2 regions of the Kribbella sp. VKM Ac-2571 genome follow, and region 2 is predicted to be linked to the other one. Evidence: riboswitches for the same ligand, from Rfam matches in the RefSeq annotation. Region 2 holds a riboswitch; the other holds the start of a gene.
What was found. A riboswitch is a leader RNA that binds a small molecule or an ion and turns the genes downstream of it on or off. The one in region 2 is predicted to bind glycine.
Positions count from the first base shown of each region.

Region 1: another riboswitch for glycine. It lies ahead of EV651_RS15290 (L-serine ammonia-lyase); the one in region 2 lies ahead of gcvP (aminomethyl-transferring glycine dehydrogenase).

Region 1 is NZ_SNWS01000006.1:146,022-149,423, forward strand. Features, by position in the region: gene EV651_RS15285 (helix-turn-helix transcriptional regulator) at 1-734, opposite strand, end outside; gene EV651_RS15290 (L-serine ammonia-lyase) at 795-2,168, opposite strand; glycine riboswitch at 2,248-2,354, opposite strand; gene EV651_RS15295 (DUF3817 domain-containing protein) at 2,352-2,705, opposite strand; gene EV651_RS15300 (alpha/beta fold hydrolase) at 2,802-3,402, shown strand, end outside.
Region 2 is NZ_SNWS01000029.1:19,164-22,565, forward strand. Features, by position in the region: gene gcvP (aminomethyl-transferring glycine dehydrogenase) at 1-2,090, opposite strand, end outside; glycine riboswitch at 2,163-2,252, opposite strand; gene EV651_RS39810 (MerR family transcriptional regulator) at 2,300-2,806, opposite strand; gene EV651_RS39815 (bifunctional nuclease family protein) at 3,115-3,402, opposite strand, start outside.

The DNA of each region.
Region 1 (3,402 bases), on a different contig from region 2:
CTGCTCGGGACCGCGAGGATGTCGCAGTCGATGTCGAAGGTGCCGACCTCCGGGTGCCGGATCGTCTTCCGCTCGGACTGGTGGAAGCCGACGACCGGCTGGTCCCACAGTTGCGCGAACTCGTCGTACCCGGTGCGAAGCTCCTCGATCAGTGCCCTGAGGTCCGCGTCGTGCGGGTGCCGGGCGAGCGACGCGCGCAGGTCGGTGACCATCGCGTTCCGGAAGTTCTGTTGCTGCTCCGCCGTCATGACGACGCGGTCGCCCGGCTCGACGAAATGCCGGTAGACGATGTTCCGCTGCCGCCCCTGCAACGGCGAGGGGTCGCCGATCAGCGCGGCGAACATCGGGTTCCAGGCGATCATCGTCCAGGCGGCGTCGGTGACGCACAGCGGTGCGCCCTCCAACTGGTCGACGATCCGCTGCACGCCCGGCGGGATGTACGCCGACAGTCGCCCCGACGACGGCACGACCTCGCCGGCGAGTGCGAACAGATGATTGCGCTCGGCATCGGACAACCGGAGCGCCCGGGCCAGTGCGGTCAGTACCTGGACCGACGGCGAGTCCGACCGGCCCTGCTCCAGCCGGACGATGTAGTCGACCGACAGCCCGGCGAGGTGGGCCAGCTCCTCGCGCCGCAGCCCGGGCGCCCGCCGCTTCCCGCCGGCGGGAAGCCCCACCTCCGCAGGCGTCACCCGATCACGCCACGCGTGCAACGTCCGCCCGAGCTCACCCATGCTCCCCAGTATCCCGGGCGGCACGCATTTCAGCCTGGTACTGCTGTTACCAGACAGGACCTAGCATTCGATGACGTTGACGGCGAGGCCGCCGCGGGACGTCTCCTTGTACTTGACCTTCATGTCGGCGCCGGTTTCGCGCATGGTTTTGATGACCTTGTCGAGGGTGACCACGTGGACGCCGTCGCCGTGCATCGCCATCCGGGTCGCGTTGATCGCCTTCACCGACGCCATCGCGTTCCGTTCGATGCACGGGATCTGCACCAGGCCGCCGACCGGGTCGCAGGTCAGGCCGAGGTTGTGCTCCATCGCGATCTCGGCGGCATTCTCCACCTGTTCCGGCGTACCGCCGGAGACCTCGCACAGCCCGGCGGCGGCCATCGAGCAGGCGGACCCGACCTCGCCCTGGCAGCCGACCTCGGCGCCGGAGATCGACGCGTTCTCCTTGTAGAGCACGCCGATCGCCCCGGCGGCCAGCAGGAACCGGACCACGCCGTCCTCGGTCGCCCCGGGCACGAAGCGCCGGTAGTAGTGCAGTACGGCGGGAATGATGCCGGCGGCACCGTTCGTCGGGGCGGTGACGATCCGGCCGCCGGACGCGTTCTGCTCGTTGACCGCGAGCGCGAACAGGTTCACCCAGTCCATCACCTTGAGCGGATCGACCGACCACGGGTCCTGGCTGAGCTTCTTGTGCAGGGCGTGGGCCCGCCGCGGCACCTTCAGGCCGCCGGGCAGGATGCCCTCGGTCTCGCAGCCCTCGCGGACGCAGTCCTGCATCACCTGCCAGATGTGCAGCAGCCCGTTACGGACCTCGTCCTCGGTCCGCCAGGCGAGCTCGTTCGCGAGCATCACCTCGCTGATCGACAGCTGCGACTCGCGGCACCGGTCGAGCAGCTCCGCGCCGGTCGTGAACGGGTACTTCAGCGGGGTCGTGTCCGGCACGATCCGATCACCCGCGGCGGCTGTCTCGTCGACGACGAATCCACCGCCGACCGAGTAGTAGGTGCGCTCGCGCAGTACTGCGTTGTCCGCGTCGCGGGCGACGAAGATCATCCCGTTCGGGTGGTACGGGAGCGCCTTGCGGCGGTGCATGAGCAGGTCGGTGTTCTCGTCGAACGCGATCTCGCGGGTGCCGGCCAGCAGGATCCGGCCGCGTTCGCGGATCGTCTCGACACGGGCGTCGACCGAGTGCGTGACGACGGTCTCCGGGTCGGCGCCCTCGAGGCCGAGCAGAACGGCCTTGTTACTGCCGTGCCCGTGCCCGGTGGCGCCGAGCGAGCCGAAGAGCTGGGCCTGGACGGTCGTCGTCGCGGCCAGCAGGCCGTCGTCGGCGAGACCGCGTGCGAAAGTGCGGGCCGCGCGCATCGGTCCCACGGTGTGGGAGCTCGACGGGCCGATCCCGATACTGAACAGGTCGAAGACGCTGATCGCCATCGTGTGGAGGTTCCTTCCGGTCGCCGTTGACCGATTGGTGTCCTCCCCGCTCTGTCAGGCGGATGCCTTCCAGAGGTGCCTCGCCCGCGCGGTGAAGGTGCCTGAGAGATTCTTGGGGAGAGTTGCTCCTACGGCGCCCGGCCTGCGGAACCGAGTTCCGGGCCGGGTCTCTCCCGCACGGGTTCATGCGGCTGTTGAATTGACTTCTGCTGTGGACGGTACGGGGGTCTCGTGCGCGGCGTCAATCCGGCCCGTGCGGACTGCCCAGATCTCGAAGAACCAGGTGAACAACGGCGGAATGCTGGCCGCCAGTGCGACCGACGTCACCGGCCAGGACCACCGCAGCGGGCCGCGCACGGCCAGCACGGTGACCACGTAGGCGATGAAGATGCCGCCGTGGATCGGGCCGAAGATCTTCACCCCGATCTCGTTGTCGGACAGCACGTACTTGAACAGCATCCCGACCAGCAGTCCGGTCCACGAGATCGCCTCGGCGATCGCCACCGTCCGGAACCACGCCGCATGTTTGGTACTCATCAACGCCCGACCCTAACAAGTCCCCCAAACCGGTTCCGGGTCACGCGAGGGCGACTCCCTGATGCCGGTAGCAAGCGATTGCCGAAGGATCGGCGCATGACGTTCACCCAGCGCGCCGTGACCGGCGCGGTACTGCTCGGCGTCGCGGCCGCCGGGCTGACAACACTTCCCACAGCAGCGACTACGACCGGGGTGCAGTGGGCCGACTGCAAGCCCGAAGGCAAGGACGACCCGGCGGAGGTTCGCGGCTCGCAGTGCGCGACGCTCAGGTTGCCGGTCGACTGGCGCGATCCCGGCGGCGCCACGTTCGAGCTCGCGATCGCCCGCCGTACGGCGAAGGTGCCGAGCGAACGCGTCGGCGTCCTGGTGTTCGGCCCAGGGGGTCCCGGCGACTCGGGAGTCGACCGGATCAAGACGGGGATCGACCGGTTCAGCACGGAGCTGCAGGACCGCTTCGACATCGTGAGCTTCGACCCGCGCGGAGTGGCGCGCAGCAACCCGGTGCGCTGCTCGGCGGGGCTGCTCAACAAGCAGCCGTCGCCGATCATCAAGAGCGCGGCCGAATTCACCTCCACGATCAGCTACAACCGACAGCTCGCCACGGACTGCCGCGAGCACACCGGCCCGCTGTACGACCACATCGACACCTGGCAGACGGTGCGCGACGTCGACGCCGTACGGCGAGCGCTCGGCGAGT
Region 2 (3,402 bases):
CAGAACGTCTTGTGCAGGTTCAGGTGGCTGACGTCGCCGCCGAACTCGCCCGGCTTCGCGAGCCCGAGCAGGGCGTTCAGGTTGGCGCCGTCGACGTACACCTGGCCGCCGTGGTCGTGGACGATCTGGCAGACCTCGCGAACGCTCTCCTCGTACACGCCGTGCGTGGACGGGTACGTGATCATGATCGCCGCGAGCTTCGGCGCGTGCTCGGAGGCCTTCGCGCGCAGGTCGTCGAGGTCGATCGTGCCGTCGTCGTTGCCCTTGACAACAACGACCTTCATACCGGCCATCACCGCGGAGGCGGCGTTGGTGCCGTGCGCGGACGCCGGGATCAGGCAGACGTTGCGATCCTCGGAGCCGTTGGCGCGGTGGTAACCGCGGATCGCCAGCAGGCCGGCCAGCTCACCCTGCGAGCCCGCGTTCGGCTGGATCGAGACCTTTGCGTACCCGGTGACCTCGGCCAGCCAGCGCTCCAGCTGACCGATCAGCTTCACGTAGCCGGCCGCGTCCTCGATCGGCGCGAGCGGGTGCAGGTCGGCGAACTCCGGCCAGGTGACCGGCTCCATCTCGGTGGTCGCGTTCAGCTTCATCGTGCAGGACCCGAGCGGGATCATCCCGCGGTCGAGCGCGTAGTCCTTGTCGGACAGCTTGCGCAGGTACCGCAGCATCGCCGTCTCGGACCGGTGCGTGTTGAACACCGGGTGCGTCAGGTACTCCGTGGTCCGCGGCACGCTCAGAGCAGCAGCCTCGAGCGTGTCGTCGTACTGCACACCGAAGGACTGGCAGACGCGGGTCAGCGTCGCGACGTCGGTCTTCTCGTCGCAGGAGATGCCGACGTGGTCCGCGTCGACGAGCCGCAGCCAGATCCCGTTCTGCCGGGCGGCGTCCACCACGTCGGCGGCGCGACCCGGGACCCGGGCGAGGACGGTGTCGAAGAAGTCGCCGTGGACGACCTCGACCCCACCGGCGCGCAGCGAGGCGGCGAGCTTCCCGGCGTACGAGTGCACGCGCTCGGCGATCGCCCGCAGTCCGTCGGGACCGTGATAGACGGCGTACATGGACGCGACGACCGCGAGCAGGACCTGCGCCGTACAGATGTTCGACGTCGCCTTCTCGCGACGGATGTGCTGCTCACGGGTCTGCAGCGCCAGCCGGTACGCCGGAGCGCCGTCCGAGTCGACCGATACGCCGACGAGGCGGCCTGGCAACGACCGCTCCAGGCCGGACCGGACCGACATGAAGCCGGCGTGCGGGCCGCCGTAGAACAGCGGTACGCCGAAGCGCTGCGAGGAACCGATGACGATGTCGGCGCCCGCCTCCCCCGGCGCCTCGAGCACCGTCAGTGCGAGCAGGTCGGAGGCCACGGCAACCAAGGTGTCGCGTCCGTGTGCCGCCTCGATCAGCGGCTTGAGGTCGCGGACGACACCGTTGGAGCCCGGGTACTGCACGAGGACGCCGAAGAAGTCGCCCTCGGGCAGGCCGTCGGTGGTGTCGGCGACGACGACCTCGATACCGAGCGCCTCGGCGCGGGTCTGCACGACCGCGATCGTCTGGGCGAACGTGTCGGCGTCGACCAGGAAACGGTCGGATTTGCTCTTCTTGTTCGAGCGGTGCGCCAGAGTCATCGCCTCGGCGGCCGCGGTGCCTTCGTCGAGCAGCGACGCGTTCGCGGTCGGCAGTCCGGTCAGGTCGGAGACCACGGTTTGGAAGTTCAGCAACGCCTCGAGGCGGCCCTGGGAGATCTCCGGCTGGTACGGCGTGTACGCCGTGTACCAGGCCGGGTTCTCGACCAGGCGGCGGACGATCACCGACGGGGTGAAGGTGCCGTAGTACCCCTGGCCGATCATCGAGGTGGCGACGGTGTTGCGGGCCGCGAGCTGCCGGAGCTCGGTCAGCGCGTCGACCTCGGAGGCCGGTTCGGGCAGCCGCAACGCCTCCGCCGAGCGGATCGAGGCCGGGACCGCGGCGTCCACGAGCGCGTCCACGTCGTCGTACCCGAGGAGTTCGACCATCCGGGCGATCTCGTCCGGGCGCGGCCCGATGTGCCGGTCGGCGAAGGTCGCCGAGAGCTGGGGGGTGTCGTTCACTAGAGGCTCCGATGCTGACTGTCGCTGCCGGTGGCCTCCCCCTCTGTCACGCGCGCTGCGCTCCAGAGTCGCCTGCGACACTCGGTCCATGGGCCTGAGAGGTTCCGGGGAGGAATTGCCCCTTCGGCGCCCGATGACACGGGTCTCTCCCGAGTGCTGTGAACGGCTGCCTCGAGGCTACCAGGAACCCCGGAACAGTTCTGACCGGGTCAGCCGGTCATCCGGGCGCGGCGGCGGGCGGCGAGCTCGTCGTTCCCGTGGGAGTCCCCGTCGCCGTCGTCGTGACCGTCGGCACGCTCGGTCGGCAGCTCGGACAGCGAACCCTCGACCTCGCGCCAGACACCGCCGAGCGCGATCCCGAACACGCCCTGGCCGCCGGCCAGCAGATCGATGACCTCGTCGGGCGACGTGCACATGTAGACCGACGCGCCGTCGCTCATCAGCGTGATCTGGGTCAGGTCGTCGAACCCGCGCTTACTGAGGTGCGCGATCGCGGTCCGGATCTGCTGCAGCGAGATCCCGGCGTCGAGCAGCCGCTTGATCACCTTCAGCAACAGAACGTCACGGAAGCCGTACAACCGTTGCGTCCCCGACCCGGTCGCCGGGCGGACGGACGGGGAGACCAGGCCCGTGCGGGCCCAGTAGTCGAGCTGCCGGTAGGTGATTCCGGCCGCGGCGCAGGCCGTCGGACCGCGGAACCCGACGTCCTCCGGCATCGGCCGCAGGTCGTCGTCGAACAGCAGACCCTGAACGCCGGCGGTGGCAGTAGCGGCTGCCACAGCCTCTGCGTGCGCGTCGGACGTCGACTGCGCCGTCAGATCCGTGTCCCCGGTGCGTGTCACGCCTGAGCCTCCCTGGATACCGACTGGAACGAGCCATCTCCGTGGAGTGACACCACCCCACGACTTCTTCACGGTAAGCCGCCGCCCTGACCGGGTCAACGACAACCGCACCGAGCCGGGAGCGTGTCGCGACCGCCGTACGAATCGTTACCTAGGTCCTGGACCTCTGGTCCCGGGTGCTGTCAGCTCTTGTCGAAGTCCTCCGGAGTCACCTGGTCGAGAAACTCCCGGAACCGCTCGACCTCCTCTTCCTCCTCCACCTCGTCGGCGCCGTTCGTCTCACTCTCCGGAACCGGGATCCCGGCCTCGGCGAGGATCTCGTCGGCGCAGAACACCGGCGTCCCGGTCCGCAGCGCGATCGCGATCGAGTCCGACGGTCGCGCCGAGATCTCGGTCTTGTCGTCGAACACCAGGATCGCCTCGAAGATGCCGTCGGTCAGGTTCACGATCCGGACCTGGCTGAGGGTGTG